DNA from 3 places in the Colwellia sp. MT41 genome. Region 2 is predicted to be linked to each of the others. Evidence: predicted binding sites of a transcription regulator. Region 2 holds the regulator's gene; each other region holds the start of a gene.

Region 1 (10,234 bases), 710 kb from region 2:
TTAAGCCCACTTTAGCGCCATTAGCGGTGGCAAGCAGGATAACACCTGATTGCATTTTATTTTTAAGTTCATCAACCATGCCGCGAAGTGCTTTACTCTCTACTCCACCTAAATCAGCAATTAGCACTTTAACGCCATTAATTTCAATCACGTTATTAACTAAATCAGAGCCTGCTTGTGCAGCAAGCTCCTGTTTTAATTGCCCGATTTCCTTTTCCAGCTGCTTAGAGCGACCAACCAGTAGCTCTACTTTGCTAGTAACATTAGCCACATCACTTTTAACCAGCGCGGCAATATTTGTTAAAGAGGCGGTTTGTTGATTAATAAAAGCAAGCGCGCCAATAGCAGTAACCGCTTCGATACGACGAATACCTGCTGCGATACCCGATTCAGAAACAATTTTTAATAAACCAATATCACCCGTTCTATTAACATGGACACCGCCACATAACTCTATTGAAAAATCGCCCAGAGTTACCACACGTACTTCATCATCATATTTTTCACCAAAGAGTGCCATGGCACCTTTTTCTTTAGCTGCTTCGATGTACATTGACTCAGTTTTCCTAGAGTGGTTACGACGAATTTCATCATTAACCATTTGCTCAACCGCATGTAATTCTTCTGCAGTAACACCTTCAAAATGAGAAAAATCAAAGCGTAATTTATCACTCTCACATAATGAACCTTTTTGCGTGACATGTTCACCTAATACTTTTCGTAATGCGGCATGTAATAAATGGGTCGCGGTATGGTTTTTAATAATAGCGGCTCGGCGTTCAACATTAATCTCCGCTTTTACCCGTCGATTTAAACCAATATCTGTCCGCGCAGTCCCTCTATGAGCAAAGGCATTACCTAATTTAACGGTATCAGTTACTTCAAATACTCCGCCATCTAGGTGCAATAAGCCACTATCACCTACCTGGCCACCTGATTCTGCATAAAAGGGCGTGTGATCTAGAATGACAATACCCTGCTCACCTGAATTTAATTGCTGTACTGGCTCTTGGTCTTGGTTATTGAATAATTCCACCACGGTCGCAGAATATGAATCATTGTCATAACCTTTAAAAGCAGTTTTGTGATCAGATTTAAGCTGCTGATTATAATCAGTACCAAATTGACTCGCTTTTTGAGCCCGTTTACGTTGTTGCGCCATTGCTTTATCAAAGCCGTCATGATCAACCTTCAACTGACGTTCACGGGCAATATCTGCTGTTAAATCGATAGGAAAACCATAGGTATCATATAATTTAAAGACATCATCACCCTTGATGGTATCGCCCGATAAATTGCTAAGAATATCTTCTAGTAAAATCATGCCACGGTCTAAGGTCCGACCAAATTGCTCTTCTTCTATACGTAATAATTTTTCTATAGTCGCTTGTTGCTGCACTAACTCTGGGTAAGCTTCACCCATTTGGCTAACTAAAGAAGCTACAATTTTATGGAAGAAATGCCCTTTCGCTGCTAATTTATGGCCATGACGAATCGCGCGGCGAATGATACGACGCAGTACATAACCACGGCCTTCATTTGATGGGACTACGCCATCAACAATTAAGAAGCTACATGAACGTATATGATCACTAATTACCCGTAAAGATTTATGTTCAAGATCGCTACAACCAAGTAGCGCTGCAGTATCTTTAATTAACGCTTGGAAAATATCTATTTCGTAGTTGCTATGCACATTTTGCATAATGGCAGCAATACGCTCCAACCCCATACCTGTGTCTATAGATGGGTTAGGTAATGGCTCCATAGTACCGTCACTTTGACGGTTATATTGCATAAATACTATGTTCCAAATTTCGATAAAACGATCGCCTTCTTCATCGGGAGAGCCTGGAGGTCCACCAAAGATATCTGCGCCGTGATCATAAAATATTTCAGAGCAAGGACCACAAGGTCCGGTATCGCCCATAGACCAAAAGTTATCAGACTCAAACTTTTTATCTGCAGACTTATCACCTATACGAATTATTTTTTCTACTGGAATACCTATTTCATCTTTCCAATAAGCAAAAGCCTCGGCATCATTTTCATAAACAGTGACCAGTAATTTTTCCTTTGGTATGCCCAACGCAACGGTTAAAAACTCCCAAGCATAGCTGATCGCTTCCTCTTTAAAATAATCACCAAAACTAAAGTTACCCATCATTTCAAAAAAGGTATGATGACGGGCGGTATAGCCGACATTTTCTAAATCATTATGTTTACCACCCGCGCGTACACAACGTTGTGCTGACGTTGCTCGGGTATAACTACGCTTTTCTGCGCCTAGAAAAACATCTTTAAAAGGCACCATACCGGCATTGGTAAACAATAACGTGGCATCATTCCCTGGTACTAATGAGCTGCTTTTAACTATTTGATGTTGTTTGGTGGCAAAGAAATCTAAAAATGCCTGACGGACTTCGGCGGTGCTTTTAATCATGGGGATACTCAGTAAATCGATTTAGGTCTATGTAAATTCTGGGTTTATTCTAATTATGGTTCTACATGCTGAATTCAGTCTAATACCGCAAAAATATTATCTCTGACATAAGCGCGGTATTGTAAGAAACGCTTCTTTTTGGCGCATTGTTTTTGTACTGCTTTTTTATCAAGCTTGCTCTTAATGGTTTCATCAATAGAGTACTTGGCGCCAAAGCGCTTATTATACGCAAGCTCGGCTTGAAGATACCAATCAATTTCGCAACTTTCAGCCAATTTTTGCATAATTGTTGTGCAGACGAGCTTTTGTTCCAACTCATTGACAATGTAAAACCGGCCATAACCAGGGTTAGCTTGGTACCGACAGCGATGGGCAGAAAAGCGCACATCACTTAAATTATTTTATTCAATTAAATACTCTAGAATTATTGAAATTCCTGCTATCAAGAGTTCTTTTTAGCACTTGTCGAAATTTTTTTGTTGAGTGATCGCGTATTGATGAATTCCAACAGCGCAATAGAGTATTTATTCCTCAGCATCAGCCTTGTTTCAATTAGTTCTAATGCAAATCACCAGCTATCTAGCTAATAAACAATTTACAAAATTCTTTAGTTTAAGGCGATCGCATTCTTTACCTCAAATGCAACTGAATAAATAAAGGGACTTTTACTAATAGATAGGTGAAGGGATTTTATTGATAAAGTATTTTATCTCTATTCTAGATAATGATTAAGGTACCACTTTATGTCTTTATCCTTTTAGATTTTTTGCCCTAAAAATAACGCAATAACTTTTACTAAAAGAAGCTAGGTAAAATTTCAATATTCTGCAAAAACAATATAACACCTACAAAAAAACCCACCCCAAGATAAATAGACATACGTACTATTTATATGTATTCTCCCGTCACGGTTACAAATTGTAACACTGCTGTTTATTTTGCTTTAATCAAAAGGAATATCCATGAAAAGATTACTACCCTTGTTAGTCTTAGCCCCTGTTTTTGCCAATGCAGAGCAAGTCCCTCATACTTTTATCGCTGGCACACCCGCAAAAGCAGCGAATGTGAATGCTAATTTCACTCATGTAAATGATAAGGCAACTTTAAATAGTACTTCCATAGCTACAATAGAAGCGAAATTAACAACGATTGAAAGTGCTGCTAATGGTTCCCCTTTGGATATATTAGTTAATGGTGAAATTGATGTTGAAGTTGACTGTACTGATCAGCCAGAAGCGTTACAACTTGCGTATCATCAGCATGTAAATTATCGCACGCTTAACTTTACCCTTACGGGTAATTGTTATGGGGATATTTATGATTATCGTGACGATACTGATAATGGCGGAATACAAGTATCAGATCAAACAATTGGCATTAATTCTGCTGATCCAGAAAACCGTGCTTCAATTATTCCTAATGATCAAACAGGCAAAGCCTTTTTGATCGCTGGCCAAGGTGGTGGTTTGTATTTAAGTGACGTAAATGTCACTACAGGTGAGAATGAATATGGCGCGGTATTCTTTTCAAGAAATGGTCATGGAAGTATTACCAATGTCACTATTAATGCCGCAGGAACAGGTTCAATTCCTGTGGTAGTACAAGAAGGCGCTCAAGTTTACTTCTCGAACGTGGAGATAAACGGTGCACAAATTGGTATTTTTGCCCGTAATAACAGCACTATCCGCTTCTTAGGTGAGACCACAGTCAATTCAACTGAAGGTATAGTGCTTCGTACCGGAGTATCAGTTAATCAGCAAGGTACCGTAACGATTAACAGCGGTAGTGGTCAAGCACTGTACTTAAATGGCGGTGTTAATTGGATATCTTCATATGCAGGTTTGCCACTCAATTTAACGGGTACTGTGCACCTAGAAAATGGCTCGTATTTAAATGCTGGTACATTAAACTTAGCTGGTGATCTTAATGTATTTGATTCAAGTGTTAAGGTTGATGGTGAAGCAAGCATGTCGGGGAACACTTGGCTTGATAACTCAACAGCAACCTTTAATTCTGGTACTGATGCCGAAATTTATAGCTTTTCTTGTCATGGTCTTTCAACCCTAGAGATATCAGGCTGGCAGAAGTTCGATGGCACTACTGTTGATACCTCAACTAACTGTGTTAACAAAGATATCTGGAACAGTTTATTGTCAACCCATCTTAATAGCATTTAAATAACGGGGTATAATAATGAAAATATTAAAAATATTCTCGTATGCTCTGTTCGCCATGGTATTAACAGGCTGTGGCGGTTCATCAGATGATCCTGTGGTTGTTATTGAGGATGATAAGGTCATTGTCGAGCCTACTATGGTTACTTTGTTCGGTACTGTCGCCATCGGTACTGCCATTGCTGGGGCTGACATTGTAGTTACTGGTAAAGATGGTAATACCATTGAAGTAACTGCGGTGACTGATGCCAATGGTAATTACTCCATTGAGTTTGATGGGGAACTACCAACGCCAGTGCTCATTAGCGTAATCACACCAGACGGTGAAAAACTCAGTGCTATTGTTGATGATCCTAATGCGACTATTGCTAATGTTAACCCGATAACCAGCTACGTTGCTGATACACTTTTAGCTGATACTGATTTATCGGCCATCTCAGCAGGTGATGTGGCGACAGCGGGTCAAAAAGCGGTAACATCTTTATTTGGTGCGGGTGCTCAATATGATGCTTTTTCTTCTGATACGTTTATTGCTAAATCTGATGACAACGATTTTGATACTCAGGCTTCAGTTGCTGATGTGCTACTTGATAGTATTTCTCAACTGGCTGGAGCTACTGATGTCGCGACCTTTATTGCTCAAGCAGCCGAAGCAGAGGCAACATTATTAGACTCAGCTGAATTTATTATTTCAGTGGCCACTAATCTAGCTTTAGTAAAAGGGACAGAAAGCAATATTGAAGAAATATTTGATTTACAACAAATCGATGCAACTATTGCAGCTCAATTAACTGATGTGATAACTTTTCAAGAAATTGTTGAAGGCGTTATCAGCTTAGTTGAAGCGAGTGGCTTAACAACTGAGCAAGAAATAGCAGCAACTGCAGGGCTTATTGAAATAATTGCCGATGTTGTAATTAGCGATAATATTATCGATATTACAGTTGCAGACGCAGTCTCTCAAAATGTTGTCGATAATTTACTTGATGACATTGTTAATATTGTCACTTCCGATGAAGTAGCAGATCTAACCACTGAAGAGTTAATTGCAACGGCCCGAAATACTGCAGGAGTAATTATAACTATAATTACTAATACTGGTATTGACCTAACTGGTGATAATTTAGATTTATCAGCCATTGAAGAAGAGTTAGCGCAAGTTATCGTTATTATTGCAAACTCGACAGACTGGGATAATGGCAAATGGGGCACGTTAATTTGGCAATAAATTCTTACTAGATAGTTTTAAAATGTGATATAGCAAAACAAAAGTCAGTAGTCTATTACTACTGACTTTTTTGTTTAAAAAGTAGGTAGGGTCAGTTGAGCATTATTGTCTTTTTCGTCCGCAAAACCTAAGGTTAAACCAACAAGGCGGATACCGCGTTTATTTGCTCTACCATATGCCTTTGACAATAAACTATGGAAAAGGGCTTGCTGACATTCATTACTCTGGGTCTCAACCGTGGTTTGATTAAAATCAGCAAATTTTAGCTTTACCCCTTGCCTAATGATCTCCCTATTACTGTGCGGTGCCAATCGAGTTAATAGTTTTTCATATAAGCTCTCTATTACCTGCTGACACTCATCTTGCGTTGATAAATCGTCCATCAACGTGGTTTCAATGGCGAGTGACTTTCGCTGTCGGCTGACCTCTAAAGCTCTATTATCGACCCCATGAGCTTTTAAATACAAACTATTAGCAAATTTACCAACAATATTTTGTAATGCTCTTATATTGCTTTGGCGTACGTCCGCGCAGGTTACATAACCATGGCGATTGAGCTTGGCAAAGGTTTTAGGACCAATACCGGGTATTTTCTTTAACGATAATTGTTCGACAAAAGCTGAAACTTTATCTGGAGTAATGACACATTGGCCATTAGGTTTATTCTCATCACTGGCTATTTTAGCCAAAAATTTATTGGGCGCAATGCCTGCCGATGCGGTCAAATTTAACTCATTAAAGATATCAGCTCTAATTTTTTCAGCAATGAGCGTGGCACTGCCCTGGCACATAGTTGCATCAGTAACATCAAGATAAGCCTCATCGAGGGATAAAGGTTCAATAAGGTCGGTATAGCGAGAAAATATTGCTCTTATATCTTTAGAGGTTTGTTTGTATACATCCATGCGGCCATGGACTATTTTAAGCTCGGGGCAAAGTTGTTTTGCTTTGATAGCTGGCATGGCAGCACGAACGCCAAATTGGCGTGCTTGATAGTTACTGGTACACAATACGCTACGAGGGCCATCACCTCCCACTGCTAGTGGGATATTCCGGTACTCAGGAAAATCTCGCATTTCAACGGCGGCATAGAAGCAGTCCATATCAATGTGAATTATTTTTCGCTGATTACTCATTTAACACCTACCGCCAAACAACTGTATATAAAAACAGTATACCATTTTAATCTGGCTTAGCAAGTGCATTGTCTGGTGGCTAACTTGTTGCTAACCCCACAGCTGAACTAAATTAATTAAGTTTTGGCGAACCGAGTGCTGGTACTAAGACATCAAACAAGGCATCAATATGATCATCACGATCGTTTAGTGCAGCAATATAATGGTAGTGCTCGCCACCTGCCGCCATAAATATTTCCCGATTTTCATGTTCTAATTCTTCCAACGTTTCTAGGCAATCACTACTAAAGGCCGGACTTATAATGGCAATATGTTTATTACCTTGTTTGGGTAAGCTAGCTAATGTTTCATCGGTATAAGGTTGTAGCCATTGGGCTTTACCAAAGCGAGATTGAAAGGTAGAGATTATTTCATCTTCTTTAAAACAACACTGTGCGGCTATATCACCGGTTAATAATTGCTGTTTTAACAACTGACTTGTTTGCAAACAAAAATCATAATAGGGATCACCCCACTGGCGAAATAACTCTGGCATGCCGTGATAAGACAAAACCAATGTATCCGGCTTACCATGCGCTTTTACATGTTCAACAATGGTATTGGCCAACGCCTTAATATAAAGCGGGTTTTGGTGGTAAGTATTTAAAAAGTAGATTGTTGGCACATAGCGCCATTGTTGAAGTTCTTTACTTAAAGCATCAAAAGTAGAGCCCGTTGTTGGCCCTGCATATTGCGGGTACAAAGGTAATACTACTATTTTATCTACACCTTGTTGCTGAAATTTCTGCAAAACACTGGCAATTGACGGTTTGCCATAACGCATGGCGTAATCAACAATGACATTATCACCGTATTGCACTTTAATTTTAATGGCTAATTTTTCTTTTTGTGCGGCGGTGGTGGTTAACAAAGGTGCGCCGTCATCTTGCCAAATGCTTTGGTATAACTTAGCTGACTTGGCCGGCCTTATACGTAAAATAATACCGTGTAAGATCAAAAGCCAGAGCAAGCGTGGAATTTCAACCACCCTTCTATCTGATAAGAATTCTCGCAAATAACGGCGTAAGGCACTAGTGCTAGGTTCATCTGGTGAACCTAAGTTAGTTAATAACACTGCGGTTAGTGAACTTTTGTTATCTAAATCAGTGTTATCGTTATTTTTTTTACCGGCACTAAAGCGAGATTTCATTGGGCTTTTCTTCTTATTTTTAAGTTATTGAATTACCCCTGGGCAATTACTCTACCAGACTACTCAACTAGTTCATTCACTATAAGTTCAAGGGTTTCAGTACGGTTTACCTCGACACCAAGGGCTTCCGCTTTAAAGTCACCTGATTTAATACCCACACCCCCTTGCATTGAGACAATGGCATAGACATGTACTTTATCGACACTACCGATAGTATGTTCACTGCTCATTGCTTGGCTATTATTTAATACGATAACGGTCGGTAGATCACTGGCTTTCATTTTAACCGCCGCAAGTGGCATACGTTGACCATTGGTCGGTATTGCATAAATAAAGACTACGCGGTCTTCGCCTTGCGCTAACTGCTTGGCAAGATCATCAGACAGGCTGACACTCACTTTCAATTGTGGGCCTGAACTATCGTGTGCGCTCTGGCTAGAATTAAGCGCGGTATTACTTGCTGCGTTAGCTGCTGAGTTACTGGTTGAAATACCGAGTCTACTTTTAGACTCTGCTACAGCCTCTTGCAGGGCGGCAATATTAACCCCTTGATTATTAGCATCAATTACCCGCTGCCAATAAGTAATGGCTTGTTGATAATTTTCACCAATAAAATTATGCATACCGAGTAAAATATTGGTTGAGGGGTCATTAACATCAAGGGCTAAGGCTTTATCAATATATTCTTGTACTTGGCCATTAATTTTTTGGTCATTTTTATAATAAAGCGCTTGAGCAATAGCCCCTAATAAATCAGCATGCTCCCCTTCAATGTTGATCACTTGGGTAAACGCCGCAATCGCTTCGTCAAAGCTGCCAACAGCAACATAAGTTTGCCCTAAGTTATACCAAGTTTCACTATCTTGTGGTTTATCTTCAATATGCTGTAGCAACTTTTCAATATGTGCCATGGCTTGATTTTCACGTTGCTGTTGCATGTTATCTTGTGACATAACTTGTTGCTGAACATGGCCTGCAGGTAATTCGGTGAGCAGTTTGTAACTACCCTGTTTGTCATATAGCGCCACAGAAAAAATCAGAATAAATACACTTAATCCTAACGGCCATAAAGGTGAATATGGCTTACTTATATTTGCAGTAGTATTTACGTCTTGGCTACTATGCTCAATATCTTGTAGTAAAGTACGATTGAGTTCAGCCAGCAGGTATTGATAATTTTCTTCATCAATACCACCTTCGCTATAGTCCTTTTCTAGCTCTTTTTTGTGCTCCTGATATAAACGCACATTGGTTTCATCACGCACGTTACTTTCTAGACAAACGTCTTGGCTATTCTGTTTAAAGAAAGGTCGCCATACCATCAATAATAATAAAATTAAAAATATAAGGCTTATTACTAAAAATTCCATAATGCTATCTACTACTTCTGTTAATGGTTCGAGTGGTAACGGTTATTTGTCATTCAATAAGTTTTTCAACTTATCTTCTTGCTCGGCTGTTAACACCAAGACTTCTTTAGCCACGGGTTTTCTCCGCACAACGACAATAACGACAATAATACCTAACAAAATAAGGAGTGCAGGACCAAACCATAATATGTAGGTCAGAGCAGAGACTCTTGGGCGATATAAAACAAACTCGCCATAGCGCTCTACCATAAAGTTGACAATTTCACTGTCTGCTTTACCTTGCTGCAATAACTCATAAAGCTCTTTACGCAAATCAGCCGCAATAGGTGAATTTGAACCGGCTAAATTTTGATTTTGACACTTGGGACAGCGTAGCTCTTTAGTTAACGCTTGAAAGCGAATTTTAGTGACTTCATCACGAAACTCATATGTATCGACTGGACTTGCTTGCGCCTGATTAACACTAAACGCTAACGTCAACAAAAGTATAACTAGACTGAATATACGCATGTTATTTTCCCTGCTTTTTTTCTTCAATGAGCTGAGCAATTAATGGCGCAAATTCGCGTCGCCATACTTTTGTATCAATGGCACCGGCAAAACGCTTACGAATAATACCGTGATGATCAATAACAAACGTTTCCGGCGCACCATAAACACCAAGATCAAGCCCTAAAGACCCTTCTTCATCAAA
Region 2 (10,234 bases):
GTCATTTTATATCCCCTACTTCGCACTAGCAGCATCAACAGCTGCAGGTTGTACTAAATCACCAGTATTATTTCCCCAAGCATTACGCTCATAAGTCACAACTGCGGCTATTTCGGTTTTGGTTAATTGACTACCAAAAGCAGTCATGGCAGCATTTTTCTTACTACCGTTAATCACCATATCTAAATGAACAGTAATATCTCCCGTCGCAATCACACTGCCTTTAAGCGCAGGAAATGCCGGAGGTAAGCCTGCCCCTGTCGGTTGATGACAGGCAACACAAGCTTTTAAGTAGACTTTTTCGCCCATTGTCATTAATTCATCATGGCTATACACTTTAGATAAATCCTCTACTGGTACTTCTTCAGTTATTATCTCTACCGCTTCTTCAACTGCAGTTTCAATTGCTAAGGATGCTGTGGCCTCTTGTGCTTTACCTTCAACAGAAGAGGCAACAGCAGACTTTACATCAGATGCTTGCACTAAATCACCGGTATTATTGCCCCAAGCATTACGCTCATAGGTGATCACCGCAGCTAGCTCTTTTAAACTTAATTGCTTGCCATAGGCTTGCATGCCCGTGCCTGTTTTACCGTTAAACACTATATTGATGTGATCTTGTATTGTGCCTGTGGTAGTTATTGGACTGTCTTTTAGGGCCGGGAAAGCTGGCGGTAAACCTAAACCAGATGGCTGATGACATGCGGAGCAGTAGGCGGTGTAAGTTGTTTTGCCTAATTGCATCAGCTCTGCTTTAGACATGGCAGTAGTTAACGAGGCTTGTTCAGCACTGGCTGCTTGGGCGATACGTTGCTGTTGTTCATTAAGCCAAATGTCATAATCTTCTGCTGATTTTACTTCCACAACTATGGGCATAAAACCATGATCTTTACCACATAACTCAGCACATTGGCCGCGGTAAATACCGGGTTCATCAACCCTAGTCCATGCCTCGTTGATAAAGCCTGGGTTAGCATCTTGTTTAATGGCAAAAGCAGGTACCCACCAAGAATGGATGACATCATCTGAGGTTATTAGAAAGCGCACCTTTTTATTGGCGGGTATCACCAGAGGTTTATCAACTTCAAGTAAATAGTGCTCGCCCTTAATAGCAGTAGTTTCTTGTTGGTTTTGATACTGTTCGGGTGGGGTCGACAGGACAGAGTAATATTCGATATCTTGATCAAAATATTTGTAATGCCATTTCCATTGGGAGCCGGTTATTTGAATGGTAACATCAGAATTAGTGTTGTCTTCCATAGCGATTAAGGTGGTAGTTGCTGGTACTGCCATGGCGATTAGAATAACAATAGGTATTGCCGTCCATAATATTTCCACCTTGGTACTTTCATGAAAGTCAGCGGCTTTTGCCCCTTTAGACTTTCGATGAAAAGCCATGGACCAAAACATTGCACCAAAAACTATTACGCCAATTGCGGTACAAATCCAAAGTACCAGCATATGTAAATCATAGACATCTCTGCTAACGGCAGTAACCCCTTTTGTCAGGTTTAACTGCATTTCTGCCCAGGCTGAATTGGTAAATAGGCTGACCAACACTAGCCAAATTAGCTTATGTTTCCCCACACGGCATCTCCTCTTGGTAATCATAGAGAACAGATGTGCAGCAAAGTACTTCATAACCACTGAACTGAATATCTGTAGTTTTTATTATTATTAATAAACTAACAATATCTCGGTTTAGCCACGGTTTCGCGATGGTGAACGATTGATGGCGAATAAACAATACCCTTGGGTATTCCTCCCGAGATCAGGTTAATTATTGACGTGAAGAGTAATCTGGCATGGCACTATAAATTTAGTGTGACAGTATTAGCGCATTGACGTCTTTTTATTCTTTTTATGTTCGTTTTATATGCGTTACTGTTAATAGAATTACGCTAAAATTCGATCGAGGTCAAATATTTTATAGCTAAGTAATTATAAAAAAGTCATTCAATTCAATGGAGTAATAGCTCTAAAGCCTGTGTGAGCTATACTGGAAGTAGCTTTGTTAAAGATAAGAGGGGCATTAAAAAATAGTAGCTAGGGGGAAAATAAATTTATTAGCTTGAAGAAAAAAAAGCACCATAATTACTGCCAATGCTATTATTGGTAAGTGTAATTATGGCGCTTGTTATATTACGGATTAAGCACACTAGCTTGCCTAGGTTTTGTACATTTTACATCCAACTACCACTGCGGATGATACCAACGGCAATACCTTCAATATGAAACTCTTGCTTGCTTAGATCAACTTTAATGGGCGAAAACTCTGCATTTTCAGCATGTAAATAAACAATATTCCCTTCACGTTTATAACGTTTTACCGTGACCTCGTCTTCTACTCGGGCAACAATCACTTGGCCATTTTGTACATCAGTGGTTTGATGTACCGCCAGTAAATCACCATCTAAAATACCAATATCTTTCATGCTTTCGCCATTAACACGTAAGAGATAATCAGCGGCTGGGTGGAATACATTGCCATCCATTTTATAATGCTCTTCAATATGTTCTTGCGCCAAAATAGGTTCACCGGCAGCAACACGGCCAATAAGCGGTAAACCCTCGGGCTCTAAAAACTCTTCAACTAAGCGAATACCACGAGAAGTGCCGGCAAGCATTTCAATATAGCCTTTTTTTGCTAAGGCTTTTAAGTGCTCTTCAGCGGCATTTGCTGATTTAAAACCAAAAAATTTAGCAATTTCGGCTCGAGTTGGCGGCATGCCAGTGTCTTTGATTTTATCTTTGATTAAATCATAAATTTGCTTCTGGCGGTTAGTCAGCGGGCGTAATTCGGTTGTTGAATTTATCATAGCATTAGCCTGTAAATTTACACAGTATTACTGTTAGTATATACAGGATTATTTTAAAGGCAAGCATTTACTTTTAGTTGCATAATAATCATATTCTTACCGCTAATGCTGACATTTAATAACTGCGAATTTTCTGGAGAATTTTTTGCTTGTAACTTAACTAGATGACCAACAGGCACGGTGCAATCTTTACCTTCGGCGGTGTTAACCATCATGGTGTCAGTGAGGCTATAAGCAAACAGTAAGCTATCAGCTAGCAAGGCAAGGGTGACATTTTGTCGCTCACTATAGCAATTCACCTCAGCTGAAAATGCTGTTTGTTTAGTCATGATATTGAAGTCTTTTATGCCGCCATTAAGCAAAGAACCATGAGTTTTATTGGCGCCATCAAAACGGGCTATATCCAGTAATTGTATTAACTTATCTACATCGCCATTACGATGGTCTAGTGTCAAACCTGCACCTTCGATTAAGACTAAATTACGTTGATAACCAGAAAAATTTGAAAAGTCGCCGTCATTTACCACGCTGGCGATACTTAACCGCCAAGCAAAATCATCTAAATTACCACCATCGCTAATGGCTAATTCTGTGGTGTGACCTAAACCATTTTTCCAGGGGATTGTTTTGAATTCATTTGGCGAGATTAACGTTATCACTAGTATTACCTTAGGACTAATTGCTGTTGGGCAGTTATTTTATCTTATACCCGTCACCATTCAAAGTTCTCGATTTCAGTGGGAATTAATATGGCTTTAGGCAAGGCAAATAATTGAAGCATAGTCACTCTATGGTTTCATTATTTAACGCGGTATAAAGTCATGTTAAACCCATCGAAGAAGCGTTTGAGCAACATCACTTCATCGTTGCTGTGACTTATAATGACGCTGCATGGATGCAGCTTATTAGAGAATGCAGACGGTACAGGAAGTACCATATACGGATAATGCAGGAGCAATTATCCTGAGTATATTCTCCTGAACAACCATTATTTCATCACAGCGCCTTGAATTGAAATTGCTCAAGCACTCTGAAACATGCATCTTGAATGGTAACGGGTATATGCTCAGTTATTGGCAATATTTTATCATCTTGTTTTTATATTAGTATTTGCTTGCTAACATGTGCATGCCCACGTTAGAATCAGCTCACGTTTTGTTAGCCTCGCTAGCAAAACAATACTTGTCGGAGTGCCAAAGGCTGAGATCGCGTAAGCGGGATCCGTAAAACCTGATCAGATTAATATCTGCGTAGGAAACAAGAGAGAGTAATTTTCTTTCATACAAGCCTAGTGCTTACCATGTAGAACAAAGCTCTTTTTGCCTCATCTTTAGCTAAAAAACTCCGCCTTTTTTTATTTTATTAAAAATTTTAAAACAGGTGCGACCATGAGCGAGCAAAATAACGCTGCTGTAAAAGACAAAAAAAAACCAACTAGACGTGAAAAACGTGCAGCGGCTGAAGCATTTTTAAAAAATGTTTCCGACCAATCTTTTCCTAATTCAAAAAAAGTTTATGTAGCAGGTAAAATCCATGATATCAAAGTGGGTATGCGTGAAATTACCTTATCTGATACCTTAATTAGTGGTAGTAAAGATACTGCCGTTTATGAGAAAAATGAACCTTTATGCGTTTATGATACTTCGGGCTTTTACACCGATGAAAATGTTGATATTGACGTGCACAAAGGTATTCCACGTTTACGTGAAAGCTGGATTGACGCCCGTGGTGATGTCGAGCCGTTAACTTCAACTAGCTCTGAATACGCGCAACAACGCCTTGCCGATGAAGGTGTTGACAGTATTCGCTTTGAAAATTTACCTCAAATGCGTATCGCTAAAAAAGGTAAAAATGTTACGCAAATGCATTACGCTCGCCAAGGTATTATTACCCCAGAGATGGAATACATTGCTATTCGTGAAAATATAAAACGTGAAGAAGTGAAAGATGCCACCTTACTGCTGCAACATAAAGGCGAATCTTTTGGTGCTAGCATTCCGGAGCAAATCACCCCTGAGTTTGTCCGTGATGAAGTGGCTCGCGGTCGTGCCATTATTCCAGTAAACATAAACCACCCTGAATGTGAGCCTATGATCATTGGTCGTAACTTTTTAATTAAAGTTAACGCTAACATTGGTAACTCAGCAGTAACCTCTTCTATTGAAGAAGAAGTAGAAAAACTGGTTTGGTCAGCAAAATGGGGCGCAGATACGGTAATGGATTTATCTACCGGTCGTAACATCCATGAAACCCGTGAATGGATTTTGCGTAACTCACCGGTACCTATTGGCACAGTACCCATTTACCAAGCACTTGAAAAAGTAAATGGTGTCGCCGAAGATCTTACTTGGGAAATTTTCCGCGATACTTTAATTGAACAAGCAGAGCAGGGCGTGGATTACTTTACTATTCATGCTGGTGTATTACTGCGTTATGTACCTATGACAGCAAAACGTGTCACCGGTATTGTTTCGCGTGGTGGTTCAATTATGGCGAAATGGTGTTTAGCCCACCATAAAGAAAACTTCCTTTTTACCCATTTTGAAGATATCTGTGAAATCTTAAAGCAATACGATGTGTCATTTTCACTCGGTGATGGTTTACGTCCAGGCTCAATCGCCGATGCTAACGATGAAGCACAATTTGCAGAATTACGCACCTTAGGTGAGCTAACTAAAATCGCTTGGCAGCATGATGTACAAGTCATCATAGAAGGTCCAGGCCACGTACCGCTTCATATGATCAAAGAAAATATGGAAGTACAACTTGAAGCTTGTGATGAAGCACCTTTCTACACCTTAGGGCCATTAACCACAGATATAGCCCCAGGTTATGATCATATTACTTCCGGTATAGGTGCGGCTAATATTGGTTGGTTCGGTTGTGCCATGCTTTGTTATGTGACACCAAAAGAGCATTTAGGTTTACCGAATAAAGAAGATGTAAAAGAAGGCTTGATGACTTATAAAATTGCTGCTCATGCTGGTGATTTAGCTAAAGGTCATCCCGGTGCACAAATCCGTGATAATGCCATGTCTAAAGCGCGTTTTGAATTTCGTTGGTATGATCAATTCAATATTGGTTTAGACCCAGAAACCGCTAGAGCTTATCATGATGAAAGCTTGCCACAAGAGTCTGGCAAAGTAGCGCATTTCTGCTCTATGTGTGGACCAAAATTCTGTTCAATGAAAATCTCACAAGAAGTACGAGAGTACGCCGCTAATCTTGATAAAAATGCCATCAAAATTCAATTGCTTGATGAGACAATAACGATAACGTCGGATGAAGCTATTGAAAAAGCCATGCAAGAGAAATCTGCTGAATTTAAAGCGAGTGGTAGTAAATTATACCAACTTGCTGATTAGCTCAACCTAGTCATATCCGAAGGTTCTGAGCGGATATCCATTGACTGCCCGAACAAATGCTTCGGGCATGTCAATACTATGCTTTAGACATAAAAAGATTTTAGGCAGATAAACCATGAATATTGCCATTGTTGGCGCAGGATTGATGGGACGATTACTCGCCCTGTCCTTACTTCGTAATGAACAGCATAGAGGTGAACAGCTTCGACAAAAACAGTCTCAAAGCGTAACCATTACTTTATTTGATAAAGATAATAAACTCGCCCACCAGAGTGCCGCCTATGCTGCCGCAGGTTTATTAACACCATTAGGTGAGTCACTTCATTGTTCACCTAATATTGTTAGTATGGGTTTTGAGTCATTAGGTTTATGGCCGACTTTGCTTGATAGTTTGCATGAACATACCTTTTTTCAACAAACTGGCGCCATCATGGTCAGTCATGAGCAAGATAAAGGTGACTATCAGCGCTTTGTTAGGCACTTAAAAAACAACTATCCGGAGCAAGTATCACATTCGCTAAATCGAGCTGAATTACTTGAATTAGAGCCTGAAATAGGCCGTAGTTTTAACCAAGCTTTGTACCTGCCACAAGAAGGGCAACTGGGTAATCGCCGTTTATTAGTGGCGCTGCGTAAGCAGTTGGCAAAAGAAAGCCCACACGCCAGTACAGGCAATAGGCTTAACTGGTTAAGTGAATGCCAGGTGGTAGGTATTGATGTCGGTGAGCACAGGAGTAAAGTGACCTACCTTCAAGGAAGTGAAAAGCATAGCCAGAGTTTTGATTTAGTGATTGATTGTCGAGGTACCGGGGCAACGAACAATAATAGTAATAGTGCTTGTGCTCCATTAGCGGACTTACGTTCGGTTAGGGGCGAGCTGTTTCAACTGTTTGCACCCGATGTCAATATTTCTCGGCCAATACGGTTAATGCATCCTAGATATCAGCTTTATATCGCGCCCAAGGGCAAAGGTTTTTATGTGGTGGGTGCAACTGAAATTGAAAGCGATGATGATTCACCTATGACAGTACGCTCGGCAATGGAACTATTAAGCGCAGCTTATAGTGTGCACCCTGGTTTTGCTGAAGCGAATATTCGTCAACACGTTAGCCAATGCAGGCCAGCCTTTAGTGATAATCAGCCTAAAATCACCGTGCAAGATACACTTATTCAAGTAAATGGTTTGTTTCGCCATGGATTTTTGATAGCCCCCGTGGTGCTTAAACAAACACTGGCGGTTATTGAAAACAGCATAAATAATACCGAAACAGCTTTACCTTATGCTGACTTATTCTCATGAATAGTTGCCGGTAAATGTTACCTATACCCGTAACCATTCAAGATGCATGTTTCAGAGTGCTTGAGCAATTTCAATTCAAGGCGCTGTGATGAAATAATGGTTGTTCCATTATGAGTTACAGCAACGATGAAGTGATGTTGCTCAAACGCTTCTTTGATGGGTTTAAAATGACTTTATACCGCGTTAAATAATTAAACCATAGAATGACTATGCTTCCATTATTTCCCTTGCCTAAAGTCCTTTTAATTCCCACTGAAATCGAGCACTTTGAATTGTTACGGGTATATAATAACTAGACAAGAACCAATATAAAGAATCTCCTATGAACATTCATATTAACGGAAAAGCGTACGCGTTAGGCCATGAAAACCATATTAGTATTACTTCGGCGTTAACTTTGCATTTTATTGAGCCGCAACAGAGCACTTTTGCCGTGGCACTTAACGGTGATTTTGTTGGTAAAACAGATTACGACACCACCATGGTGAAAAATGGTGATAGTCTTGATGTCTTACAGCCTATTCAAGGAGGCTAAATTCAATGTCATTGAATATCTACGGACAAAAATTAGAGAGTCGTTTACTGATTGGCAGCGCCTTGTATCCGTCACCACAAGTGATGAAAGAAGCGATTTTGGCCAGTGGCTCACAAGTGGTGACACTGTCGCTAAAGCGACAGAACCCAGCGGAAAAGTCGGGTCAACAAATTTGGCGTTATTTACAAGAAATAGTAAAACAAACTGATGGGCATTTACTGCCAAATACAGCCGGCTGCAAAACAGCGAAAGAAGCGGTCACCTTGGCACATATGAGTCGTGAAATTTTTCAAACTGACTGGATTAAGTTAGAGGTTATTGGTGACGATTATAACTTACAACCTGATCCTATTGAATTATTGTATGCCGCAGAACAGTTGATAAAAGATGGCTTTAAAGTACTGCCGTATTGCACCGATGACTTAGTCGTATGTCAGCGTCTGTATGACTTAGGCTGCCAAGTTATTATGCCTTGGGCCTCTCCCATTGGCACAGGAAAAGGCTTGATGAACCCTTATAACCTAGAGACCATTCGCTTTCGATTACCTGATGCTACCTTGATTTTAGATGCCGGTATCGGTAAACCCTCTGATGCATGTTTAGCGATGGAAATGGGCTATGATGGCGTATTACTCAATAGTGCGGTGGCACTGGCAGATAACCCAGTATTGATGGCAAAAGCTTTTGGCCAAGCACTGCAAGCAGGTGAGCAAGGTTATGTCGCTGGTATCATGGAGCAAAGACAGACCGCCCACCCGTCAACGCCGACATTAGATACACCATTCTGGCATCAATCGTGAGTTAAACGGCTTATTGCTATAGCACTCAATCACGACGTCAAAAGCCCTCATTGGCTCAAATAGCTAATAAATGCGTCGTTATTTAACGCTATTGCGGCGTTGAAGATGCTCACCTAGTAAACTAGGCTCCGCGTATTCGCCTTGCATTAGCGCCAACTAACTTAGTCTTTAAGCTATTTTTAAGAAGAAAAATATAACCTAAAGCCATATGAGTTCAAGTTATAGAACATGAATACCCGCCAAGACACTGCAGGTATGACAACTCATGGCTGGATGCTTACTTTATAGTCGTCACTCCCGTGGTGTCCTAGTCGGGAGTCTATTGGCTTTAAAGTTAGTTGAAAGTAAATAATCTAGAGAAATATGAAATGAAAACCAAACTACCAATGGCTAAAAAACCAATAATCTGGACAATTTCTGGCAGTGACTGCTCTGGTGGTGCGGGTATAGCCGCCGATATTAAAACCGGTCATGCTTTAGGGGTGGAAGTTTGTCATCTTATTACCGCTAATACCGTACAAAATTCTCAGCAGTTGCTCAGTGTAAACGCTGTTTCGGTTGAGATATTACAGCAACAAGCGACACTACTTATTGATGACAAATCGCCGTCAGTGATCAAAATTGGCTTAGTGGTTAATGTTGAGCAAGTTCATTGGCTAGCTAAATTGCTTAAGCAATTTAAAGTCATCATGCCCAACTTAATCAGTGTTTATGATCCTGTTGGCCAAGCCAGTGTTGGTGGTAGTTTTAGCTGCCTTAGTCTAGAGCAACTTACTCCTTTATTGATGATAGTTGATGTCATCACCCCTAACTTGATGGAAGCAAAAATCTTAGCCCGCGTTGATAAGTTAGCTAAGCTAGCAGAGGCAAATGATGTCGAGGTGTTAGCAAAAAAAATCTATCAAGACTTTGCCATCACTAGCATCATTATTAAGGGTGGTCATAGTGATGATGCCGAGCATAGTAGAGAGCACAGCCGTGACTATTGTCTGCATCAACTTAACCAACTCAATGGCAAGCAAGATAATCAAGACAAAGACCAGGTGGCGATCGAATATCAACTGAACTCACCACGATTAGCGACGCATTATAGTCATGGCGGCGGTTGCAGTTTTGCTAGCGCACTCTCCGCTTACCTCGCTTTAGGGTATTTATTACGTGATGCTTTTACCTTAACCAAAGCTTTTATTAATCAAGGTTTAGCGGCAACCTTAGAGATAAGCGCTTTAAATGGTCATCAATATTATGGTGCTTTTGAACAAGTAAAGTTACCTGCTAAGGCTAAATTTTTCCCAAGTGTAATTGATGATTTAAGTCTGCAATATCAGTTGCTGCCAGTATTTACTTCCTTAGACCTTAATGGCAAAAAATTAGGGTTGTATCCGGTTATTGACTCATTATATTGGTTAAAACGC
Region 3 (10,234 bases), 1.4 Mb from region 2:
CGATATTTGTCGCGGGCCCTGCGAGCATAAAGACCAACACTGCTCCAGGTGAAACACCCGACAATAATAAACCGGCGGCAATAGGTGTTGATGCGGTAGCACAGACATACATAGGGATAGAAATTAAAATCACTACAATCATGGCTAATAGACCGCTACCCCATTGGCTAAAAAAGCTTAGCGGTATATAAGTTTGCACCAGAGCGGCGAATGCCAAACCAATTATTAACCATTTTGCCGTGTCATTTAACAGCTTAGTACAACTAAAGGCTAGGGCTTGCTTTAACTTGTTAAAAACAGACCATTGAGCAGAATCATGCTCGTCCCCTTTGGTACTGCAACAAGTGTCTGCCGATGCTTTGCTTACCTCTTGTTGAGGCTCTTGTTGAAGCGCAAGCTGCGACTCTGGTGGTAATGCTGCATCTGTTGCTAACTTAGCCTCAGATGCACAGCATGAGGTTTTAGTTGCCGCTGTTGGTTTAGCGCAGCAACTTGTTTGCTCACTAGTCTCAGCTACTATAACGTCAGGCTTTGCTTCTTTATCCGCACAACAAGAGCTATCATTATTTTCAGCTTTAGTTTCTGTTTTATTATTATTTTTATTATTAGTTTTAGTTTCATGCTGAACTAACTCATCTTTGCTATCACGACCAACCAGAACCCCTGCGACAATTGCACTTGTTATCGCAGCAATAGGCCTGATAATGGCCATAAATGGGCCAAGTAACACATAAGATACCGAGATCGAGTCTATGCCTGTTTCTGGAGTAGAAACGAGAAATGCCGTGGTGGCACTTTTAGAAGCGCCCGCTCGCCTCAGTGCTAAAGCAGCGGGAATAACGCCACATGAACACAGTGGCATAGGTGCGCCAATCAGCGCGGCTTTTATCGTGGTAAGCAGACCATCACTGCCTAGGTGTTTAATGAGGAAATCCTTTGGTAGATAAACATTAATTAAGCCCGCGATCAATAAACCTAACATTAACCAAGGGGCCGAAAGTACAAACAACTGCCAAAAATTACTTACTAATAATTGCATCGACATTCTCCAGTGCAGATAAAATTGAACAGTGGGTTGCTTCTTCTTCGCCACCACAACAAGCCGCAACTAATAATTCCAGTGAGCCTTTAAAACATGCCAGCTCGGCTATTTTATTATTTACTTGGCTAAGTTTTTGCTCGGTAAATGATTTGACTTCAGCACAACTATGACTGGCTTTATCAATTTTAATAGAGAGTAAGCCACTGATTTCTTTTAAACTAAAACCAACAGCTTTAGCTCGGATGATAAACTGCATAATCCTCAGTGCTCCCTCATTATATAAACGGTAACCATTATCGGCACGACTGGTCGCGGCTAACAATTTATGTTTTTCATAATACCTTAAGGTATCTGTCGATACCGATAATTTTTGCGCCAGTTCACCTATCCTATACATAATCTATCCCGTATTTAATTCTGTAAAAGTCCAGCCTTAATGAATATCTTACATCATAAAGCTTGGAGTTAACTCCAATGTCAAACAACTATTTAACTATTTTATCCTTTTATCATTTTTTAGCCGTTAAAATTTCCCCCCGCCTTTACCGGAAAAACTGCCTGCACTTTTTCAGCTAGTGACTTTTTAACCACATAAACCCAGAAAGTAACCACTTGCGTAATACTCTGCCACCAAGATCAGCGGTAAAGTAATTTAATCGTTTGTGCTCTGCCCTGCGCAAAAAACAAAGGCTATTTTTATGCTTATTTTATAAGGCACACGTTAGTTCCTGTACTTTTGTCACATTTTTAATGTTGCTAGCGGTACACTATTTTCCATAGTCAGGTTATAATTAACGCTTATTATTTTTTCAACAAAGGTTTCCTCGGCAATGGAAAAACATTTTATTACCGCACAAGAATTATTAGAAGATTCGTTTCGTGTAGCCGCCAAAGTATTTGAAGATGGCTTTCGTCCACAATTTATCGTCGGCATATGGCGTGGTGGTGCACCTATTGGTATCGCTGTGCAAGAATATTTCGACTTTAAAGGTGTGGAAACTGATCATATTGCCGTTCGTACTTCGTCTTATTATGGGATCAATAAACAAAATAAAGAAATTAAAGTGCACGGCCTGCATTACATTATAGAAAATGCCAACGCCAGCGATGATTTACTCATTGTTGATGATGTCTTTGATTCCGGTCGAAGCATAGATGCACTTATCAAGCAGCTGCAGAAAAATATGCGCAATAATATGCCACAAGATGTTCGTGTTGCTTGTCCTTGGTATAAACCGCAAAATTCAAAAGTAGATTTTGCTCCTGATTACTTTGTTCATACCTCTGATGAATGGTTAGTGTTCCCCCATGAATTATCTGGTTTAACCCCTGATGAAATCATCGCGGGTAAAAAAGATCTCGTCAATATTCACGATTTATTAATCTAGCGTTTGTTTAGTTAAGCGTTAAATCGCTATGAAAAGCATGTCATCAAGACATGCTTTTTTTTTGCCTTAGCTATATTAAAGCCAGTTTTAATCGCTTAGCTTGATAAAGCTCATGGTTTTAGCCAGCGAGGATATATGCTGTTCTTTTTAAAAGCTCCCCCCGGCAATACTCCATTACTAGGTTACATTTATCAGCTAATAAAAATTAAATAACAAGTTAATAATTATTTGATAGTAACTTAAATAAACCTTTAATTTTCATGTCAATGTCTTTATTACTTGCTAGGAATAACCCGTACAAAATAGAGCAAATTAATCATTGATCTATATCAATATAAGTTTAAACTTTCAGAAATTACTGAAACTTCAGAACGAACTTATGATACTGGCGTCAAAAATAGAATCTTTTGTTATGCATTGTGGCGAAATGGGCAGCCGATGGGGCTTTAATCGCACTGTCGGTCAAATGTATGGCTTATTAATTATTTATCAAGAGCCGTTAAGTGCTATACAAATCTCTGAGGCACTTAATATCTCTCGTGGCAATGTCAGCATGGGTATTAAGGAGCTGCAATCCTGGCGTTTAGTACAGGTTCAACATAAACCTAAAGACAGAAAAGAGTATTACTCACCTGCAGGCTCTATTTGGGAAATGGCAATTCGGGTCTTTGAAGAGCGCCGTAAACGCGAAATAGACCCAACCCTGTCACTATTGCGCGATAACTTATTAACTGAGCCGACTAATCAACAAGAAGAGTATGCACAAAAGCAGATGCATGAAATTCATGACTTACTCGAAACCGTCACCCATTGGGCCAGTGAACTGCAACGCCTGAGCCCAGAGCAGCTTAATACGCTAATGAAACTAGGCGCTGGGGTAAGTAAAATTATCAACCTTAAAGATAAATTAATTAACAACGGTAAAGTGTGATCTTAACCGTTTTTTATGTGTTTTTTAACTTTCTATAATAAATTACTAACGTTATCAATTTACCCTGCAGCTTATTACCTGCAGGGTAAATGATAAACTAACGGAGTCCATCGTGCTTGAAACGTTAATGCTGTCACGCATTCAGTTTGCCGCCAATATAAGTTTTCATATTCTTTTTCCAGCAATCACCATAGCGTTAAGTTGGTTTTTATTTTTTTTCAAATTACGCTTTGATCAAACCGGCGATCCTGTTTGGATGCGCGCCTATCGATTTTGGGTAAAAATATTTGCTCTCACCTTTGCCATTGGTGTAGTTACTGGCATTACCATGTCATTTCAGTTTGGTACTAACTGGCCCAAGTTTATGGAAACCGTTGGTAATATTGCCGGCCCCTTATTGGGCTACGAAGTATTAACCGCATTTTTTCTCGAAGCGGGTTTTCTCGGTGTTATGTTATTTGGCATAAAAAGAGTTTCCGCTAGAGTACATACTTTATCTACCTTCATTGTTGCCATAGGTACTACCCTGTCCGCCTTTTGGATTATAGCCCTTAACTCTTGGATGCATACCCCCCAAGGCCATGAAATGCGTGATGGTGTTGCTTTTCCAGTAGATTGGTTTGCCATTATTTTTAACCCGTCATTTCCCTATCGTTTAACCCATATGCTTATTGCCTCAGGCTTAACCGCCGCCTTTTTAATCGCGGGTATCAGTGCTTATCGATTACTTAAGGGTGATGATAAAAAAGCCCCAAAACTGACACTAAAAATAGCCTTAACTGTGGCAATGTTTTTAACACCACTACAAATATTTATGGGTGATCTGCATGGTTTAAATACCCTTGAGCATCAGCCACAAAAAATTGCCGCTATGGAAGGAATTTGGCAGACCCAAAAAGGCGCGCCGCTAATACTGTTCGCTATACCTGATGAAGAGCAAAAAAAGAACCACTTTGAAATAGCCATACCAAAACTGGCCAGTTTAATTTTAACTCATGATCTTGAAGGTGAAATAAAGGGTTTAAACGAATTTGAAGGTAATCACCCACCCGTAGCACCCGTATTTTTTGCTTTTCGTATTATGATTAGCATTGGCATGTTAATGCTAATCATCTCTTGGTTTAGCCGAATACAGCTCATGCGTAATAATGTTTTGCCGCGATGGCTGTTAAAAGTATTGGTTGCCATGAGTTTCTCTGGCTGGGTAGCAACATTAGCTGGCTGGTATGTTACTGAAATAGGACGACAACCTTGGTTAGTTACCGGAATTTTAACGGTTAAAGATGCCGCAACTACTATAGCACCTGGCAATGTCGCTTTATCTCTCGTCTTGTATCTCACTTTATATGTGGTGTTAATGACCGCGTATTTACACACACTATTTACCATGGCAAATCGTGCAGTTGAAATTGAAGAAATCACTGATGATGAGAAAGTTAAACCTGTGGTTCACACAGCAATAGCTCACTCAACAAACCAGTCACCGAATACCAAGGAGAATGATAATGTTTGAAGCTAATTCACTGGCAGTCATATTTGTTTCGCTAATGGGCTTGTCGATATTGTTGTACGCCATATTAGATGGCTTTGATTTAGGTGTTGGTATATTGCTACCACTTTCACAAAAAGATGATAGCGATACCATGATCGCCTCTATTGGCCCTTTTTGGGATGCCAATGAAACCTGGCTGGTCTTGGCTATTGGCTTGTTGTTAATTGCTTTTCCATCAGCCCATAGCCACATTTTTAAAGAGCTCTATTTACCCACGGCGGTATTATTAATTAGCTTGATACTACGCGGTGTCGCTTTTGATTTCAGAGCCAAAGCAGCATTTAGCCATAAACCAACCTGGGACAAGGTCTTTAAAGTAGGTTCATTACTCGCAGCCTTGAGCCAAGGTTATATGCTGGGCATGTATGTTATGAGCTTTGAAGACTCTCTAGCAGCTTATGCCTTTAGCTTACTCAGTGCATTAGGTGTTGCAGCTGCCTATGCCTATATTGGTGCATGTTGGCTGATCATGAAAACAGAAGGCGCCTTACAAGTACAAGCGGTAGCTTGGGCTAAAAAGACCGGGGTTATTTGCTTTATCGGCGTAGTGGCTGTTTCAGCGATAAACCCCTTAATTAACCCTGATGTTTTTGCTAAATGGTTTGCTTGGCCGACCACCTTATATATATTGCCTTTACCGGTATTGTGTTTTGCCTTATTTGTTTACAGCTTATTACAGTTGAAAACATTACCTGCTGAAATGGATAAAGGCTGTTGGCGACCTTTTGTTGCTGCTGTTGTTATATTTGCTTTATGCTTTTTTGGTTTTGCCTTTAGCTTCTTCCCCTATATAGTGCCGGGTAAATTAACCATTTGGGAAACCGCAGCAGCGCCTGAATCGTTAAGCTTTTTATTATGGGGAGTGATCATAGTAGTACCCGTGATCTTCAGCTATACCGTCTTCTCATACTGGGTGTTCTGGGGCAAAGTACGAGAGTTGAGATACTATTAACAACGATGTTCTTTAATGACTTATCTAATGAGGTAGGTAGCTAATTAAGTAGCTAGTGAGATGACGAATAGTTAGCTACTTGGCTGCTTAATTAACTCTCAAATTGGTAAAAAAAAGCCCATTTAGTCATACTAAATGGGCTTTAATTTAGACTGTTTTGTCTAACAACTTGGCTTAGTTTATCGCCAGTAACTCAATATCAAAAATTAATAATGCTCCAGGGCCTATTTTTCCTGCCGGTTTGTTACCGTAGCCTAAACTTGACGGAATATAAAAACGCGTTTTCTCGCCGACAACCATCAACTGCACACCTTCAGTCCAGCCTTTAATTACTTGATTTAAACCAAAACTAATTGACTGGCCTCGATCGACTGAACTATCAAAGACACTGCCATCAAGTAAAGTTCCATGGTAATGCACTTTAACTTTCGACGATGCACTTGGGTGCTCTGTACCACTACCTTGAGTTAGCACTTTATATTGTAAACCAGAAGCGGTTGTAATTACCCCAGCCTCACTTTTATTAGCCGCTAAAAACTCACTGCCTAATTTTATATTAATTTCGGCCGCTGCTTTATTGCTACTTTGTCGCATAATGAAGAAGACAAATAGTCCAATAACAATAGCGAGTAATATAAATTTACCCATTCAATAACACCCTTAAAGATTTGCTTACTTGAAAAAAGGCATATTACTTAATTCCTTACTAACTTGCCAGCGCAAAGCTATTAAGCCTTCATCAATAGCTTATTTTTCCTGTTATTGATTAAGACCGAGCCTTGATTAAAATAAATACATGAATGCCAACTATTTCACTTTAAATTAACACTGAATTTTAGGGATATCTCGCCAGCAGGTAGTGTATTGTGGGCTCAAAAAATTCCGTTTCATCTGCCAGTTATCACTTTGCCCTTGCGCCGCAACTTTTAAGGTACCTTGACCATAACGCTTATTTATTTTATCAAGGCATGCCATCAAAGCTGGGTTTGTTTGCGCGGGTAAAAATAAATCCGCTTGTTGAAAAGCACGACTTTGTAATTCAATCGCACCGACACCGCAGCGATAAAAACGCACACCGGGCACAAATATATCACTCAGCGCACTCGTTATTGCGGTAGCTATGTCGCAATTATTATCTGTTGCTTGGCTAAAGCGGTAGCTAATGGCCTGCTTATAATAGTTTTCATCATGAGGTGAGCTCGAAGCAAAGATTATCAGCTTCTTAACTAAGCTACCTTGTTGTCGCAATTTTTTAGCCACAATAGCGCCATGACTGGTTAAGGCGGCTTGCAATGCATGAATATCCATAATGCGTTGACCAAAACTTCTCGTTGAAAAGATCTCTTGCTTAGCTGGCTTAACCTCATCCCAAGATAAGCAGGTAATGCCATTGAGTTCATGCACGGTTCGCTCAATCATAACGCTAAACTCTTTACGCATAGCTTTAGGGTTTTGCTGCGCTAACTGGTAGGCATTATTAATGCCCCGGGCTGTTAATTTTTTTGCAATGCGTCGGCCCACGCCCCATACCTCATTAACAGCCATGCGGGTGAGCACGGCCTTAGCACTACTTGGGCTATCAATAACCGCGACGCCGTTAAAGCCGGTTAATTTTTTTGCAGCATGATTAGCCGCTTTAGCTAAGGTAGTAGTAGAGCCAAAACCAACACCAACAGGTAAGCGTGTTTCCTTCCATATAGCGCGCCTTATCTCATGGCCATAGGCATGCCAATCACTAATAATATTTTGATAATTATTAAAAACTAAAAATGATTCATCAATAGAATAAATATGTTGCTTATCGCAATAACGAGCAATAACCGCCATCATTTTATCACTCAAATCAGCATAGAGTTCGTAATTTGAAGAGCGAACCACCACATCATGCTTGTCTAATAACCACTTCACTTGAAAGTAAGGCTTAAACTTTGGAATACCTAACCTTCTCGCAATAGGGCAAACCGCACAAATACAGCCATCGTTATTGGTTAGTACCACCACAGGTCTATTACGAATACTGGGATCAAAGACTTTCTCAGCACTGGCGTAAAATGAGACCGCATCAACTAGTGCAAACATGCAAGTAAATCGGGAACTGGATGGTGCAGACGAATAGACTGAGTAACGACGCCTTCTAGCTGGAAGGTGTCTTCGGGTTTAATATTTACCGGAGCAAATTGCTGAGAAGCAGACAATAACCGTGCTTGTGGCTTATCCAAAATTTTACAGACAAAACAACCATTATAGTTTGCCACAATGACATCACCATTTTTGGCGGTAAGCGACCTATCAACAATAAGTATATCACCATCAAAAATACCTATGCCTTGCATAGAATGACCTATGGCTTGACCAATAAAAGTCGCATTGGGATGGCGAATAATAAGTTGATCTAAGCTTAGACCTAACTCTTTATATTCGGCAGCGGGCGATTCAAAGCCAGAAATACCAGCTTCAATATAGATGGGAATAACTTTCATAACAGACAACTTTTCATAGTATCAAAACAAGTACTGTATATTTAAACAGTATATTATCTTATCACCATTTTAGAAAGTCTTGTTATGAATTAAATCCTCACTCACTAATTTATGCCAGATAAAAAGCCATAAGTAGCGAATATTCATTACGCTATTTATGGCGGCAAACATTCACAGTAACTTAACTAAGTCTAGCTAGATAAAGCTAAACTTAGTTGCCTTAAAATTTAGCCAACGAAACTAGAACTGATACAGCTCTGCTTTGGCTAATAGCTTTTTAGCGGTCAGCTTACTGTTGGCACAAGCGTTAATGTCTTTTTTATTAAAGACTAATATTTGATCTTTGTAGCCACGACCCTGCTAACTGCAGTTTTAATTTATCGAGTGCGCTATATAATTGTGACTTGGCGGTATTGGTTGAGATGCCAAGTTGCTGACTAATATCTTCGAAAGTACACTGCTGGAAAAACTTTAACTCCACTACCAGTTTTTGCTTGACCGGTAAATGCTGTATCGCTTGTAATAGCGTGCTACTTTGCTGTTGTAAAAATAAGTCTTTTTCTAGGCATAACGATTGTTCATCTTCTTGCTCTGGCACATCATCAAGTGATTGCATCGGCCGTTTACGTCGATAAAACTCAAGACAACGATAATGAGCAATCTTAAACAGCCAACTCTTAAAGGGACATTCACCTCGAAACTTGGATAAATTTCGAAATAATGCCATAAAGATATCTTGCATTAAATCCATGGTATCAGCCGGATTATTCACCATACGTAAAGCGTAGTTTTAGAGAGGTTTCTCATAACGTTTTACCAGTGTTAGCCAAGCTTATTTTTTTCCTTTTAGCGCTGCGCTATGAGCGTTTCATCGCTTTTTTCAAACACAAAGGCTCCTATTATTAGTCTATTACTTAAAAAAAATCACTTAAAAAATTTGTTACGCTATCGCTACATAAGCGTCATTATTACTGGTATGCAACTATAAAGTAGCGCGGGTAAGCAAAATAGTTTGGAAAAAGTTTATTTATTTTAGCGGTAATTAATCTTTAGCTATTACGTTTACAGTAATTGTTTTGATTAAGTGGGCAGGCAGAACAAACGTCCCCTAAATACAGGGCTACAACTACGCACATAAAAAAAGCCCTTAACCGTTATCCACAGTGGAGGGCTTTGAATAAACAGATAAATTTAAGCCTGTTAGCGCTAATAAGTATTGCCAAAGAAAGCTAAAACGTCATCACCACACGGCCAGTAATCTCACCATTAATCATATCGTCAAAAATCTCATTGATATCTTCTAGTTTTTTCTCAATGGTAATGGCTTTAACTTTACCTCTCGCGGCAAAGTCTAAACACTCAACTAAATCTTTCCGGGTACCAACAATAGAGCCGATAACACTCACGCCATTTAATACCGTATCAAAAATAGGCAGCGGCATATCTTCTGCTAGTAGGCCGACTAACACACATTTACCCCCTCGGCGAATGACTTTATAGCTCTGCTCAAAGGCACTTTTGCTAACGGCGGTACAGATACTGGCGTGCACACCACCGGTTTCCTCAAGTACACGCGCAACAACATCATCACTTTTAAAGTCTAAACAAAGGCTGGCCCCCAGTTCTTTAGCAAGTTTCAATTTATCAGTGCCGGTATCAACGGCAATAACATTTAAGCCCATGGCAACGGCATACTGAACCGCTAAATGCCCTAAACCACCGATACCAAAAATAGCGACCCACTCACCCGGTTTTGCGGTGGATACTTTCAGTGCTTTATAGGTAGTAACGCCGGCACAAAACAAGGGGCTGCTGCAACATAATCAATACCATCAGGAATTTTTACCACATAATCACCATGGGCTTTGCAATATTCGGCATAACTACCA

What was found. The regulator LexA, encoded in region 2, represses DNA repair genes until DNA is damaged. The targets are predictions, from matches to a motif close to TACTGTATNNNNATACAGTA.
Region 1: dinB (DNA polymerase IV) is a predicted target of LexA. The motif match lies at 7,001-7,020, and genes of this name have one in related genera.
Region 3: CMT41_RS13415 (LexA family protein) is a predicted target of LexA. The motif match lies at 8,377-8,396, and genes of this name have one in related genera.

What each region holds. Positions count from the first base shown of each region.
Region 1 covers NZ_CP013145.1:943,151-953,384, reverse strand. The annotation lists gene alaS (alanine--tRNA ligase) at 1-2,443, opposite strand, end outside; gene CMT41_RS04000 (hypothetical protein) at 2,518-2,727, opposite strand; gene CMT41_RS03995 (hypothetical protein) at 3,406-4,620, shown strand; gene CMT41_RS03990 (carboxypeptidase-like regulatory domain-containing protein) at 4,637-5,845, shown strand; gene dinB (DNA polymerase IV) at 5,920-6,981, opposite strand; gene hemH (ferrochelatase) at 7,094-8,170, opposite strand; gene ccmI (c-type cytochrome biogenesis protein CcmI) at 8,230-9,540, opposite strand; gene CMT41_RS03970 (cytochrome c-type biogenesis protein) at 9,583-10,050, opposite strand; gene CMT41_RS03965 (DsbE family thiol:disulfide interchange protein) at 10,052-10,234, opposite strand, start outside.
Region 2 covers NZ_CP013145.1:237,504-247,737, forward strand. The annotation lists gene ctaD (cytochrome c oxidase subunit I) at 1-5, opposite strand, end outside; gene coxB (cytochrome c oxidase subunit II) at 16-1,521, opposite strand; gene lexA (transcriptional repressor LexA) at 2,184-2,819, opposite strand; gene CMT41_RS01045 (HutD/Ves family protein) at 2,873-3,478, opposite strand; TPP riboswitch at 3,996-4,093, shown strand; gene thiC (phosphomethylpyrimidine synthase ThiC) at 4,208-6,184, shown strand; gene CMT41_RS01055 (FAD-dependent oxidoreductase) at 6,300-7,484, shown strand; gene thiS (sulfur carrier protein ThiS) at 7,807-8,019, shown strand; gene CMT41_RS01065 (thiazole synthase) at 8,025-8,819, shown strand; gene thiE (thiamine phosphate synthase) at 9,188-10,234, shown strand, end outside.
Region 3 covers NZ_CP013145.1:3,133,287-3,143,520, forward strand. The annotation lists gene CMT41_RS13375 (SO_0444 family Cu/Zn efflux transporter) at 1-1,039, opposite strand, end outside; gene zntR (Zn(2+)-responsive transcriptional regulator) at 1,020-1,439, opposite strand; gene CMT41_RS13385 (phosphoribosyltransferase) at 1,873-2,430, shown strand; gene CMT41_RS13390 (GbsR/MarR family transcriptional regulator) at 2,810-3,361, shown strand; gene CMT41_RS13395 (cytochrome ubiquinol oxidase subunit I) at 3,474-4,874, shown strand; gene cydB (cytochrome d ubiquinol oxidase subunit II) at 4,867-5,865, shown strand; gene CMT41_RS13405 (FKBP-type peptidyl-prolyl cis-trans isomerase) at 6,040-6,459, opposite strand; gene CMT41_RS13410 (Y-family DNA polymerase) at 6,688-7,944, opposite strand; gene CMT41_RS13415 (LexA family protein) at 7,932-8,345, opposite strand; partial or broken gene CMT41_RS13420 (RNA polymerase sigma factor) at 8,668-9,233, opposite strand; partial or broken gene adhP (alcohol dehydrogenase AdhP) at 9,575-10,234, opposite strand, start outside.